2 regions of the Mesorhizobium sp. WSM4308 genome follow, and region 1 is predicted to be linked to the other one. Evidence: riboswitches for the same ligand, from Rfam matches in the RefSeq annotation. Region 1 holds a riboswitch; the other holds the start of a gene.
What was found. A riboswitch is a leader RNA that binds a small molecule or an ion and turns the genes downstream of it on or off. The one in region 1 is predicted to bind thiamine pyrophosphate.

Region 1 (7,172 bases):
ATCCAGCCCGGGGTTACGGATGCAGATTGAACGATATGATGGGGACCGCGAAATACTGCTGCCGCTGTTTGCCCTTGCCGACGATTCCCCCACGCAGGTTTCCAGCTATATCGATGAGGGCGAGGTGCTGGTCGCGCGAGAGGGCAACAGGATCATCGGCCACGTGCAGCTCATCGAGACAGGCGAGGGCGGTGTCTTCGAGCTCAAGAGCCTGGCGGTCCGTCCGGCAAGACAGAGCGAGGGGCTGGGGCGTGCCCTTGTCGCGGCGGCGGTCACCCGCTGCCGCGAGCGTTACGGCCGGCGCCTGATCGTGTCGACCGCGGCGGCCGATATCGGCAATTTGCGATTTTACCAAAGACAGGGCTTTCGAATGTCTCGCATCGTGCAGGATGCCTTCGGGCCATCGACCGGTTACCCCGAAGGCTTGCTTGTGAACGGCATTCCGCTGCGCGACCAGGTGGTTTTCGAACGCGATCTCGGCGCGGATTGAGGGTGAGATCGTCGACCTCGCGCTCCAGCTTTGGGCGCAAACCATCCGATAGCCCGCTCCGGTTCGCCGGGCGGGCTATTTTCGCGTTTCTGGGCCTAGGCGAGGATGTTGACTGCGCGGGCGGCGACCAGTGCGATCGTCAGTAGCGATATCATCGACTCGGCCATCATCAAAAGCTTGGCGCGCTGCGACAGCGGCAAGGTGTCGGTCGGCGAAAATGCCGTCGCATTGGTGAAGGCGAGGAAGAAATAATCGACGAAGCCCGGCAGCCAGTCGCGGATCTCGCGGTCGTTCAAGGTCATTTGCGGGAACAGGAAGTCGGAATGGGCGCGATTGACGAGGCCGCATGTCGGCGGCCCGCCGCGGTCCGTGCTCCAGAACCACAAGGCAAAGACGATGACGTTGGTGACCCAGATGTTGAGCGCGTCGATCAGCAGCGTCTGGCCGCTGGAGCCGGCATGGCCCGCCAGCAAGGCGCGCACCAGGAACACCAGCGAACCACAATTCATGACGCTGACGACGCCGGTCATCACCAGCGCCGTCCTGCGGATGATGACGCGAAACCGGCCGACCAGATACCAGTGCTCCTCCTCGACCGCTTTCTGGCTGGCGACCTGTGTCCAGGCGGTGGCGACGGACAGGGGCACGAGCAGGGCGGCCTCCAGCGCCGGCGCCAGCCAGCGCGGGCCGAACGAAAGATCGTTGATCACCAGGAGCTGCAAACAGATGATGACGAGGACAGCCGCACGTGCCAGCCAGAAGTCGAGCGCGCGATGGTGGATGACGGCATGGTGGTGACGCATCGATATCAGGGATGTTCAGACAGGACCAAATGGGCGGGTGTTCTGCCGGGGGAGGGCAGCGGAGCGCCGAAATTCCTGCCCAATCTTGGTTTTGCAATGGCTTGCAAGTATACTTTTTCGTAAGCTTTGATTATGGGGACTGTTCGGCAAACCGGACGATGTGATTTAAGCGCCGCATGGTGGGAATAAACGACTCCATGGATGGTTGGGCGCCGGCGGGGCTGACTTCCGCCGGCCTCGACTCGTCATCGGTATGGCCCGGCCTGCTCCGCCATCCCTGGTATTTGCTGGCGCTTTTGTGCCTGGTGCAGATCCTGTGCTGGACGGTGGCGCCGGCACTGATCGATCCCGCCCCGCCCGGCGATGTGGTGGAAGGTTTCATGTGGGGCCGCGAATGGGTGCTGTTGACCTACAAGCACCCACAGCTTCCAGGCTGGCTGCTCGAAACCAGCCATCTTCTGACCGGATCGTTCCGCTGGCCGCAATATCTGGTTGCCCAGCTGACGATCTCGTCGACCTTCGTCCTGGTCTACCTGCTGGCCCGCGACATGCTCGGGCAAAGCCGTGCGCTGGCCGCCGTGCTTTTGATGCCGTCGCTCTATTTCTTCGGCTGGCCGACCCCGCAATTCAATCATGACTACGCGCAGATGCCGTTCTGGGCGGCCATCTGCTGGCTGCTCTGGCGCGCCGGCCGTGGCGGCGGGCCGGGCTGGTGGCTGGCGCTTGGACTGGTGTCGGGCGTCGGGCTCTATGCCAAGTTCTCCACCGGCCTGCTGCTTGCCTTCGGCGCGCTCTGGCTGTTGCGCGACGCACGCGCGCGCAGCCGGCTGGCGACGCCCTGGCCATGGCTCGGCCTTGCCGTTTTTCTCGCCGTTGCCACACCGCTGGCCATCGCGCTCTACCGCATCGATTTCCTGCCGCTGACCTATTTCGCCGCCCGCGACCAATGGGTGGCCGAACACCGGGCGCGCCTTTATTACATAGGTGTCCAGATGGCCGGACTCTCCGGCCTTCTTCTGGTGCTGGCAATATCAGGCCTGCTGCGGCGCTCGCCCGCCCCCGAAGTGCCCGTCGAGCGCAGCATTCTGGTCTATCTCGTGTGGATGGGGCTCGGCCCGGGGACCCTGATCATGGTGGCCTCGTTGTTCATTGGCACCGGCGAGTCCTGGGGCGCGCCGATGTACAATCTTGTCGGTGTCACGGTGCTGGCCTTCCTCGGCCACCGGCTCGGCGCCATCGAGATGCGAAGGCTGGCGATCTGCGCGTTCCTCTGCATCGTCACCGTGTCGGGCGCCTATGCTGCGCTGCGCTGGACGGGCTGCAATGTGCGGGGGCGCTTGGATGCCGTCTGCTGGCCGGCGGAGCCGATCGCGGACGAGGCCGAGGCGGTCTGGCACGCGGCGGCGCCCGGCCGGCTCGACATTGTCGGCGGCGATACCCAGGTGGCCTTGCTGGCTGGCCTCAATGCCTATGACAAGCCGTCGATCTTCACCGATCTTGACACCCGGTTGGCGCCCTGGATCACCAGGCAGCGCTTGCGCGACCACGGCATGCTGATGGTTTGGCGAGGACATGGCGTGCCGCCGCAGTTGCGGACATGGCTGGGCAACCTCCCGGTCAAGACCGTTCTTTTCAATTGGTCGCGCACGGCGCCGCCTTTGGCAATCAGCTTTGCTGCCATTCCGCCGGGCACGCTCTATCCGCAGCTTGCCGTCGACAGCCCGACCCGGCATCTGCCCAACTGAAACGGTTCGATCCCCGATCGCGTCGTGATATCGTTCGTTCATGGCCGCGTTGTTTCCACGCGACTGGACGAAGCGGACGACAATGCCCATCTATTGGGAAATCCAATTTTGTCTGCGCAATTCCGGGCGGGAAACGCTCGCATGAGCTGGAATTGCTTTTTGAGGAGACGTGACATGGCGACTTCGACCGAACGCGCAGTGCTTGCCGGTGGCTGTTTCTGGGGCATGCAGGATCTGATACGGCGCTATCCCGGCGTCATCTCCACGCGCGTCGGCTATAGTGGCGGCGATGTGGCCAACGCCACCTATCGCAACCACGGCACCCATGCCGAAGCCATCGAGATCAATTTCGATCCGGCAGTGATCAGCTATCGCACGCTGCTGGAGCGCTTTTTCCAGATCCACGACCCGACGACGCGCAACCGCCAGGGCAATGATGTCGGGTTGAGCTACCGTTCGGCGATCTACTATACGAGCGACGAGCAGAAGCTCGTCGCCGAAGATACCATTGCCGATGTCGATGCCTCCGGCCTGTGGCCAGGCAAGGTCGTCACGGAAGTCGCGCCGGCCGGTGCCTTCTGGGATGCCGAGCCCGAGCATCAGGACTATCTGGAGAAATATCCAAACGGCTACACCTGCCACTTCGTCAGGCCGGGCTGGAAGCTGCCGGTTCGCGAGAAGGCCGCATCCTAACGATTGGGCAAAAAGCATCGTTGGGAATGATATCGAAAAGCCGCCGGATGTCCGGCGGCTTTTTCAGTTTGGGCAATCACTTACTTGCCGCAGTTGTTGTCGTTCACGGTGGGGCCGTCGCGTTGCCGTTGGCATCGGACTGCGCGCCTTGCGGATTGGTCGGGCAATTGCGATCCGCATCGGAGTTCATGTCGCCCGGCGCGATGGTCGTGCTGTTGGTAATTGCCGGATCGACCGTATCGGGCGAAGCCGGCGTGCTCGGGTCTACAGTCACTGACCGGCCGCTGCCGCCGGACCCATCCATGGCGTTTGCGGTGTTGCTGGTGCAACGCTTTTGGCCCGGTGCGCTGAAAAAACGGCTTCCCCTTCCGTTGGAATGGTGCTTTAACGCGCTCATCCACAGGGGTGCTCCGTACGGTCGGGGCTGAGACGGGGGCGGCAAGCCCACAGACCCTAGAAGCTGATCTGGGTAATACCAGCGGAGCGAGGCGGGCGATGTTTTCAGGCGCACAGATTTCCCTTTATCCCATGGCCGACGATTTCGTCGGTGTCATCTTGGGCGCGCTCGGCGCGCTCGACCCCTACCGGGACAGGCTCCGTATCGAGACCGACGACATCTCGACCTTGCTGGTCGGGCCACCCGAAGTGTTGTTCCCGGCGCTGCGCGACCTGTTCGTGGCGGCGGCGCGGAGCGGCAAGCATTGCGTGCTGTCGGCCGCCATTTCGCGCGGCTGTCCCGGCGAGCCGGACGATCCGATCTGCCGCTCCGACGCGTTTGGCGGGCCTGTCGGGCCGCTCGGGCCGCGCAAGGAAGCCGCCATCACCGCCGTGCGCAATGCTGCTGCCACCGGCCAGCCGGCGGCGGCGCAATTCTCGCTCTATGTGATGGGCACCGGCGACCACATGGATGAGATCTATGGCTGCATCGATTTCCTGAAACAGTCCGGCGTCTACGATCGCTCCAAGAACTTCTGCACCAAACTGCGCGGCGATACCGGCGCGATCTTTTCGGCGCTGAATGAAGCCTTCTGCCGCTTCGGGCCGGGCGCCGGCCACGTAACCCTTGACGTCACGGTTTCCGCCAACAGCCCCACCGCTGTCTGAACAGAACGCGCCTTCGTCGCGCGGCCGTCAAGGTTATCCTCTCTTGGTCTCATCGTCGTCAAGCCGCCCGCGGCAGCTCGCGGGTCTCTTCGCCAAGGCAGCACCGGCCGTGATGTCGGTCGGGTTGCTGCTCGTGGCCTGGGAACTCTACGCAAATTATTCCGGCATCAAACCGACGATCCTGCCGGCGCCGTCGCGCGTCTTCGAACAGGCAATGCTCAATCGCGAGGCGCTGATCGACAACGCCATTCCCACCATCCGCGCCACGCTGATGGGCTTTGCCTGCTCGCTCGGCGCCGCTTTCGCGCTGTCTATGCTGGTCGACTTCTTCCAGCCGCTGCGGCGGGCGCTGTTTCCTGTCTTCATCGTCAGCCAGACCTTGCCGCTGGTGGCCATCGCGCCGCTGGTGGTGTTGTGGTTCGGCTTCGGTTTGACGCCGAAGATCATGCTGGTGGCACTGGTCACCTTCTTCCCGATGCTGGTGGCTCTGGTGCAGGGCTACGAGGCGACCGAGGTGGAGATCGGTCAGATGCTGCGCGCCATGGGGGCAGGGTGCTGGCGTGTCTTCGTGCTGGCGCGGCTGCCTTCGGCACTGCCGTATTTCTTCGCCGGCCTGCGGATATCCATCACCTATGCCGTGGTCGGCGCCATCTTCGCCGAATATGCCGGTGCGGCCAAGGGACTAGGCATCTACATGCTCAACGCCAAGAACAATTTCCGCCCCGATCTGGTGCTGGCCGCGGTCGGCGTCAGTGCCGCACTCACGCTGATCCTGTTTGGGCTGACGGCGCTCTTGCAGCGCCTCGCCATGCCCTGGGAACGGATCGACCGCCAGCCGGCAGGGAAGGGGCCGGGGCGATGAGCCGGCTCGAATTGCGGCATGTGCGCAAGGCGTTTGGCGGCCTCGACGTGCTCGCCGACATTTCGCTCAGCGTCGGTGCCGGCGAATTCGTCTCGATCCTTGGGCCTTCGGGTGCCGGCAAGTCGACGCTGTTCCAGCTTCTGACGGGTGCCGAGCATGGCGAAGGCGAGATGTTGTTCGACGACATGCCGCTCGACGACCATGGCCGGCATTTCGCATTCATGCCGCAGCGCGACGCCCTGATGCCGTGGCGGCGCATCCTCGACAACACGACACTCGGGCTGGAAGTGCAAGGCGTCGGACGCCAGGCGGCGCGGGCGCGGGTCGCGCCGCTGCTTGCCGAGTTCGGGCTTGCCGGCTTCGAGCGGCATTTTCCGGCACAGCTTTCCGGCGGCATGCGCCAGCGCGCGGCGCTTTTGCGCACCGTGGTGCAGGAGCGCGACATGCTTTTGCTCGACGAGCCGTTTGGCGCGCTCGACGCACTGACCCGCGCGGCCATGCAGCGCTGGCTCGAGCAGATGTGGCGGCACCATCGTTGGACGGCGCTGCTGATCACCCATGATGTGCGCGAGGCGGTGTTCCTGTCCGACCGCATCTATGTGCTGTCGGCGCGCCCGGCCCGTGTGCTGCGCGAGATCACGGTGCCCTTGCCGCGTCCGCGCGATCCGACCGGCGCCGCCGCGCAACAGGCCGGCGCACTCGAGGCCGAGATCCTCGACATCTTGCTCAACCCCCAACCATCCAAAGGACATGACCATGACTGATCTGACACGCCGGCAGGCTTTGCTGCTCACCCTTGCCAGCGGTCTTCCGCTGATCGCCGGAGCGAGCCGTGTCTTCGCCGCCACGCAAAAAATCACCGTCGCGCTGGACTGGACTGTCAACACCAACCACATCGGGCTGTTCGTCGCCCGCGACAAGGGATTTTACCGCGAGGCCGGCCTCGAGGTCGACATTTTGCCCTACAGTGATACCGGCGCCGGCACGCTCGTCGCCAACCGCGTTGCCGATTTCGGCATCAACGGCACCATCAGCCTGTTCACCCAGAAGACCGCCGGGGCCGACTTGAAGGCCGTCTACGCCGTGGTGCAGTCGGAAACCGGCCGCGTGGTCTTCAATGCGGCGCGCAGCGAGATCAAAAGTCCGAAGGACCTTGACGGCCTGACCTATGGCGGTTTCGGCAGCGCCTGGGAAAACGCACTGATCTCGACCATCATCCGCCATGACGGCGGCAAGGGCAATTTCGAAGGGGTGACGCTCGGCACTTCCGCCTATGAAGCGCTGGCCAATGGCTCTGTCGACTTCACGCTCGAAGTCTCGACCTGGGAGGGCGTCGAGGCCGAACTCAAAGGCATCAAGCAGCGCAGCTTCGTCTATGCCAACTACGGTGTGCCCGACGAGCATACGACGCTGATCTCCTCGAGCGAAGCCTATCTCAAAGCAAACCCGGCACTGGCGTCGGCTTTTATTCAGGC
Region 2 (7,172 bases), on a different contig from region 1:
AGATTCTCGCCACGCCCGTCGGTGAGGTACTGCGCCAGCGTCTCCTGCGGATCGACCGCCTCGCGCTTCTGGTCGAGCGTGGCGATTTCCAGATTGGTGCCGAGCCGCACCGAGCCGGCATCCGGCGCCAATTCGCCGGTCAGCATCTTCAAAAGCGTCGTCTTGCCGGCGCCATTCGGTCCGACGAGGCCGATGCGGTCGCCGCGCTGGATGCGGGTCGAGAAGCCCTTGACCACGGTGAGGTCGCCAAAGCTCTTCTCGATGTTCTTCGCTTCGATCACCAGCTTGCCGGATTCGGCGGCGTCGCTCGCCACCATGGTCGCGGTACCTTCGGCGCCGCGATGGCCGCGAAAACGCTGACGCATGGTCTGCAGCTCGCCCAAGCGGCGCATGTTGCGCTTGCGCCGTGCGGTCACGCCATAGCGCAGCCAGTGCTCCTCGCGCACGATCTGGCGGCCAAGCTTGTGCTGCTCGCGCTCTTCCTCTTCCAGCACCTGGTCGCGCCATTCCTCGAAATGGCCAAAGCCCTTGTCCAGCCTGCGGGTCTGGCCACGGTCGAGCCAGACAGTGGCGCGCGACACGCGCTCGAGAAAACGGCGGTCGTGCGAGATGACGATGAGCGCCGAGGAGGTGCGCACGAGCTCTTCTTCCAGCCATTCGATGACCGACAGGTCAAGATGGTTGGTCGGCTCGTCAAGCAACAGAATATCAGGCTCCGGCGCCATGACACGGGCCAGGGCTGCGCGCCTGGCCTCGCCGCCTGAGAGATCGCTCGGCCGTTCCTCGCCGGTGAGACCAAGATGCTCCATCAGATAGGAGGCGCGGTAAGGATCGTCGGCTGGCCCAAGCCCCGCCTCGACATAGGCGCGCACGGTGGCGAAACCTTCCATGTCGGGCATCTGCGGCAGATAGCGGACGGTTGCCGAGGGCTGGCGGAACACCTCGCCATCCTGCGGCTCGATCAGGCCGGCGGCGATCTTGAGCAGCGTCGATTTGCCGGACCCGTTGCGGCCGACCAGCGCGATCTTGTCACCAGCCGAAGCGGTCAAGGCGGCGCCGTCGAGCAGCGGTGCGCCGCCAAAGGTCAGTTTTATCCCGTCGAGATTGAGAAGGGGCGGGGCCATGTCAGCTTTCAGGTAGTGGATAGGGATGAGCGAGCAGCAGCGCGCGGCCGTGGCCGAGCGCGATGTCGAGGCGGCCCTTGACCTCGTTGGAGATGGTCAGCGACGAACCGAAGGCCACTTCGACCTGGTCGAGCGGCCATTTGGCGCCCGTGACGGTCAGGCCGACAAGCTCGGAAAAGCCGAGGATCGAAAACAGCGTGCCGTCGGCATAGTCGAAGCCGGCCGTTCCCAACGCCAAGGGTACGCCTTCCTGGGCGCCGCTGGTCAACAGCACCTCCGTTCCGGCCTCGGCCAGGCGCAGGGCGAGCGCCAGATGCAGGAAAGCGTGGTCGGCGCGCTTGCCGCCGAACGCGCCCGCCAGCACCAGGCTGGTCGCGCCGCGCTCGAGTGCGGCCGCGATGGCCAGTTCGCCGTCGGTCTTGTCCTTCTCCGCCGGAAAGGTCCGGCGCGGCACGGCGGCGAGATCGTCAGGCAGGTCGGCCGGCACGGAATCGAAATCGCCCACCCACAATTCAGGCACAAGACCCAGAAGCCGCGCATGGCCGATGCCGGCGTCGGCGGCGATGACGCGCGAGCCTTCGACCTGGCGGTCGAGCCGGGGCGTGCGGATGAGATCGCCGCCAAGCAGAATGGTGAATGTGCTCATATCCGGTGGCCTGTACCAGCCCGGCAGCGGAAACGGAAGGCCGGCAAACTGCCACTTGCGCGGTTCCCCGGCCCGGCCTATGTGTCAAAACGCTCTAACGGGGTGCCGGACGCGATCTTCGCGGACCGGCTGAGAGGCAGTCTCGCCAACCCGCTGAACCTGATCCGGTTTGTACCGGCGGAGGGATTAGACGTTTCGGATAGTCCGACGCCTCAATTCCTTTCAATTCGAACGAAGGAGGCGCCGATGCGCACGCTTTTATACGCTCTTGTCTCGACCATGGTCGTGGCGCTGTCCGGGCCGGCCTTGGCCAAGGACAAGCTCACCGTCTACACCTATGAGAGCTTCACCGCCGACTGGGGTCCAGGCCCGGTGGTGAAGAAGGAATTCGAGGCCGAATGCGGCTGCGACGTCGAGTTCGTCTCGGTCGCCGATGGTGTGGCCCTGCTCAACCGCGTCAAGCTCGAAGGCGCGTCGACCAAGGCCGATATCGTGCTCGGCCTCGACACCAATCTCACCGCCGATGCCAAGGCCAGCGGGTTGTTTGCCCCGCATGGCGCGGTCTCCGATATCAACGTGCCGGGTGGCTGGAGCGACGATACTTTTGTTCCCTTCGACTACGGCTACTTCGCCGTCGTCTATGACACCGAAAAACTGAAAACGCCGCCGAAGAGCCTGAAGGAACTGGTCGAAGGCAGCGCCGACGACAAGATCGTCATCCAGGATCCGCGCACCTCGACGCCGGGTCTCGGCCTGCTGTTGTGGGTGAAGTCGGTCTATGGCGACAAGGCGCCGGAAGCCTGGGCCAAGCTCAAGACGAAGGTGCTGACCGTGACGCCGGGCTGGAGCGAGGCCTATGGCCTGTTCACCAAGGGCGAGGCGCCGATGGTGCTGTCCTACACGACCTCGCCGGCCTATCACATGGTCGCCGAGAACACGCAGCGCTACCAGGCCGCTTCCTTCGAGGAAGGCGAATATCTGCAGATCGAAGTCGCGGGCATCACCACGACCGGAGCCAAGAACCCGCTGGCTGCAAAATTCATCGCCTTCATGACCGGGCCGAAATTCCAGGATGCCATTCCCGAGACCAACTGGATGTTCCCGGCAGGCAAGACCGACAAACCGCTCAACCCGGCCTTCGACAAACTGGTCAAGCCGGCCAAGACCCTGCTGTTCAGCCCCGAGGAGGTTGCCGCCAACCGCAAGGCCTGGGTGGATGAATGGCTGGCGGTGATGAGCAAATAGTTTGGCCATATGATCGAAAGATGAGTGCTCTACGGCGCCCCCCCCTGTCCTGCCGGACATCTCCCCCACAAGGGGGGAGATCGAATGCTATCGGTGATTTCGCCAATCGCCGACGCTATAGGTATGAGCGAGGCGCTGAAACAGCCAATCTCCCCCCTTGTGGGGGAGATGTCCGGCAGGACAGAGGGGGGCGCCAAGGAACGCAACCTTCTATAAGTGTCGCTATGCGGAGACTGGCGGTCGATCGTGCAACGCGCTGATCCCCGCGCCAGCGCTGGCATCATTGCGCTCGGCGCGATCACGCTGCTGATCGGCGGCGCGTTTGCCGGGCTGCTTGTCGAAGGCGCTCACGATTTCTCGGGAGCCTGGGTGGCCTTCGATCCCTATCTGCTGCGCGTTGTGCGCTTCACGCTCTGGCAGGCCACCCTCTCGACCCTGCTTTCGGTTATCCCGGCGCTGGTGGTGGCGCGCGCCCTGTCGCGGCATCCGCGTTTCTTCGGCCGCGCCTTCATCCTGCAGCTCTTCGCCGTGCCTCTGGCGCTGCCGGCGATCGTCGCGGCGCTTGGCATACTGGCGCTGTACGGCCGTGCCGGCTATTTCGCCGGGCTGTTCAGCGCCGTCGGCGGCCAGGGTTGGCCAGGCATCTATGGCTTGTCCGGCATTCTCGTGGCCCACGTCTTCTTCAACCTGCCGTTGGCGACCCGGCTATTCCTCGAGGCGCTGCAGACCATTCCCGCCGACCAGTGGCGGCTGGCAAGCCAGCTCGGCATGGCGGCGCGGCCGGCCTTCCGGCTGATCGAATGGCCGACGCTGCGCGCCGCTCTGCCGGGTGTCGCCGGGCTGGTCTTCATGCTCTGCATCACCTCCTTCACCATCGTGCTGACGCTCGGCGGCGGCCCGGCCGCGACGACGCTGGAGGTCGGCATCTACCAGGCACTGCGCTTCGATTTCGACCCGGCGCGGGCGGTCGCCCTGACCTTGCTGCAGATCGCGCTGACCTTTGTCATGGTGCTGGCATTGACGCGGCTTGGCGCCAATGTCGTCGGCGACACCAACCTGCCGGTGGCGGCGCGCCGTTATCTCTCCGTCAATACGACGGAGGCGTCACTCAACGCCGTGCTCATCGTGCTGGCGCTGCTGTTCGTTGTCGGACCGATGGCCGCGACCGTCTCGGCAGGCTTGGGCGCCGATCTCGGCCGGCTCGCCGGCGAGGCCACAGTCCGGCAGGCGACGCTGACCAGTGCGGTGCTGGCTTTCCTGTCGGCGCTGCTTTCGGTGATGCTGTCGCTGGCGCTGACCATGGCGCGGCGGGCACTCGCGTTGAACCGCCGCGCCGGTCCACGAACACTGCTCGAACATGCCACGGATACCGGCGCCGGTTTTGTGCTGGTCGTGCCGCCGATCGTCATCGGAGCCGGCTGGTTCCTCCTGCTGCGCCATGCCGGCGATGTCTTTGCCATCGCCCCGGTCATGGTCGTCACCGTCAACGCGGTCATGGCTATGCCTTTCGCGCTGCGGGCCGTCCGTCCCGCCTATGACGCGGCGAGCGAGCGCCACGAACGGCTCTGCGCGCAGCTCGGCATTTCCGGGTGGGCGAGGCTGCGGCTGGTCGACTGGCCGTCATTGCGGCGGCCGCTCGCCACCGCCTTCGCCTTCGCCATGGCGCTGTCGCTCGGCGATCTCGGCGTCATCGCACTGTTCGGCAGTGATTCCGTGCAGACCTTGCCTTACCTTCTCCTGGCGCGCATGGGCAGCTACCGCACCGAGGACGCCGCCGGCCTGGCGCTGTTGCTTGGCCTCGTTTGCCTCGCCCTGGTGCTGGCGGCGGACTGGCTGGGACGAGACAAGGTCTGCAATGTCTGACGGGGCGATGAGAGGGAAGGGTGTTCCGGTGCGGCTGGACAAGGTCTCGTTCAGCTATGGCGAGGTGCCGCTCACCTTCGATGTCGCCTTCGCGGCGGCGGAAATCACCGCCATCATGGGGCCGAGCGGTTCGGGCAAGTCGACCCTGCTCAACCTCGTCGCCGGCTTCGAGACGCCGCGGTCAGGCCGTGTGCTGATCGGCGGTGTCGATGTCGGCGCCGATCCTCCGGCTGCGCGGCCGGTGTCGATGGTGTTTCAGGAAAACAACCTTTTTGCGCATCTCTCCGTCGAGCAGAATGTCGGGCTCGGCCGCTCGCCATCGCTGCGGCTGACCGAAGCCGATCGAACCGCCATTGCCGAGGCATTGGAACGCACAGGCCTTGGCGGCAAGGACAAGCGGCTGCCGCGCGAACTCTCCGGCGGCGAGCGCCAGCGGGTCGCCCTGGCGCGCGTGCTGGTGCGCGATCGCCCGGTGCTGCTGCTCGACGAGCCCTTCGCTTCGCTCGGGCCCGCCTTGCGTGACGATATGCTCGACCTGGTTGCCGGTGTGCATGCGGAGCGCTGCATGACGGTGCTGTTCGTCACGCACCAGCCACAGGACGCCCGCCGCATCGGCCAGAATGTGGTGTTTCTGGACGATGGCGCCGTTGCCGCCACCGGCAGCGCGGACGATTTCTTTGCCGGGGCTGGTCCGGAGGCGTTCCGGCGCTATATCGGTGCAGGTGCCGGCAATGCCGTATCACGAGATATTGCCCGGAAGCGGACATAATTTACGGTCAAACCGGTATCAGGCGAAGGGGCGCTTGCTTGCCATGGCAGAAGTAGTGTGGCTAGGTCCGCCCTACTGGTCCGGCACAGGCCGTGATTTGCCTACTGCATCCGCCGCGCGCCCCAGGGGACGCGCATCGGGTGCCGTAGAAATTTGTATTTGCGCATGACAGGTTCCGAAGATCGCTCCCGATTTTCTTGGTCATGCGCCGGGACCTGAAAGGAAGCCGCTCTGGCGATCGGCGTCGACAAGCTACGAATGAACCCGCTAGCGCGCTTTCTGGCGCTGGCCGGCTTTGCCGTGACGCTCGCAAGCTGCCAGATGTTCACGCCTCCGGAAGTCCAGGAATCCGGCTTCCAGCCGTCCGACAAGCCGATCACGGTCGACAATGTCAGTGCCAACAACAAGCTCGCCGAACTGGCCAAGGCGCAGCATCCGCGCATCCTGGCGACCTATGGCGGCGAATATTCCGATCCCAAGCTCGAGCGCATGGTCGCCAAGGTCGTCGGCAATCTGACCGTTGTGTCGGCGAACCCGACCCAGACCTACCGCATCACCATCCTCAATTCGCCCAACGTCAACGCCTTCGCGCTGCCGGGCGGCTATCTCTACATCACGCGCGGTCTGCTGGCGCTGGCCAATGATTCGTCCGAACTCGCCGCCGTCATCGCGCATGAGATGGGCCACGTCACCGCCAATCACGGCCTGCAGCGTCAGCAGCTGGAGGCCGAGGAAGGCCTGGCGACCAAAGTGGTTTCCGATGTGCTCGGCGACAGCCCGACCGCCAAGGCTGCCTTGATCCGCGGCAAGCTCCGGCTGGCGCAGTTCTCGCGCAACCAGGAGCTCGAGGCCGACGCCATCGGCATCAAGTCGATCGGCGAAGCCGGCTACGACCCCTATGCCGCCGGCCGCTTCCTGCAGTCGATGTCGGCCTATACCGATTTCCGTTCGATCAGCGGCGCCACCGACGCCAGCCTCGACTTCCTGGCGACGCACCCCAACACGCCGCAGCGCATCGACCTGGCGCAGCGCCATGCCCGCCAGTTCGGCGCGCCCGGCGTCGGCACCCGCGACCGCGATTCCTTCCTCGCCGGCATAGACGGCCTGCTCTATGGCGACACGCCGGAAGAAGGCTATGTGCGTGGCGAGACCTTCCTGCATCCGGGTCTCGGCGTGTCGTTCACGGTGCCGGACGGTTTCATCATCGACAATTCGGCGGCGGCGGTGACGGCGACCGGGCCGGGCGACATTGCGATCCGCTTCGACGGGGTTTCGATCGACAAGAACCGCGCCCTGACCGACTACATCAGAAGCGGCTGGGTGGCCGGTCTCGATGACAGCAGCGTCAAGCAGGAAACCATCAACGGCAACGAGGCCGCGACCGCGCATGCCAGTGCTGAAGGCTGGCAGTTCGACATCGCGGTGATCCGTGCCGGCGGCCAGGTCTACCGGTTGCTGACCGCGGCGCCCTCGGCCAGCACCTCGCTGGAGGCGGTGGCGCGTTCGGTCAGCGGGTCGTTCCGCA

Region 2: it holds a riboswitch for thiamine pyrophosphate, as region 1 does, so the genes downstream of both, thiB (thiamine ABC transporter substrate binding subunit) here and CK227_RS17965 (YkoF family thiamine/hydroxymethylpyrimidine-binding protein) in region 1, are expected to answer to the same signal.

Annotation. Positions count from the first base shown of each region.
Region 1 is NZ_NSFW01000009.1:65,607-72,778, forward strand. It holds gene CK227_RS17940 (GNAT family N-acetyltransferase) at 20-490, shown strand; gene CK227_RS17945 (hypothetical protein) at 586-1,293, opposite strand; gene CK227_RS17950 (glycosyltransferase family 39 protein) at 1,491-3,038, shown strand; gene msrA (peptide-methionine (S)-S-oxide reductase MsrA) at 3,213-3,731, shown strand; gene CK227_RS17960 (hypothetical protein) at 3,835-4,128, opposite strand; TPP riboswitch at 4,123-4,236, shown strand; gene CK227_RS17965 (YkoF family thiamine/hydroxymethylpyrimidine-binding protein) at 4,227-4,835, shown strand; gene CK227_RS17970 (ABC transporter permease) at 4,879-5,697, shown strand; gene CK227_RS17975 (ABC transporter ATP-binding protein) at 5,694-6,461, shown strand; gene CK227_RS17980 (ABC transporter substrate-binding protein) at 6,454-7,172, shown strand, end outside.
Region 2 is NZ_NSFW01000003.1:331,831-339,002, reverse strand. It holds gene CK227_RS37795 (ABC-F family ATP-binding cassette domain-containing protein) at 1-1,124, opposite strand, end outside; gene CK227_RS07470 (thiamine diphosphokinase) at 1,126-1,770, opposite strand; TPP riboswitch at 1,859-1,973, shown strand; gene thiB (thiamine ABC transporter substrate binding subunit) at 2,017-3,015, shown strand; gene thiP (thiamine/thiamine pyrophosphate ABC transporter permease) at 3,262-4,878, shown strand; gene thiQ (thiamine ABC transporter ATP-binding protein) at 4,871-5,647, shown strand; gene CK227_RS07450 (M48 family metalloprotease) at 5,906-7,172, shown strand, end outside.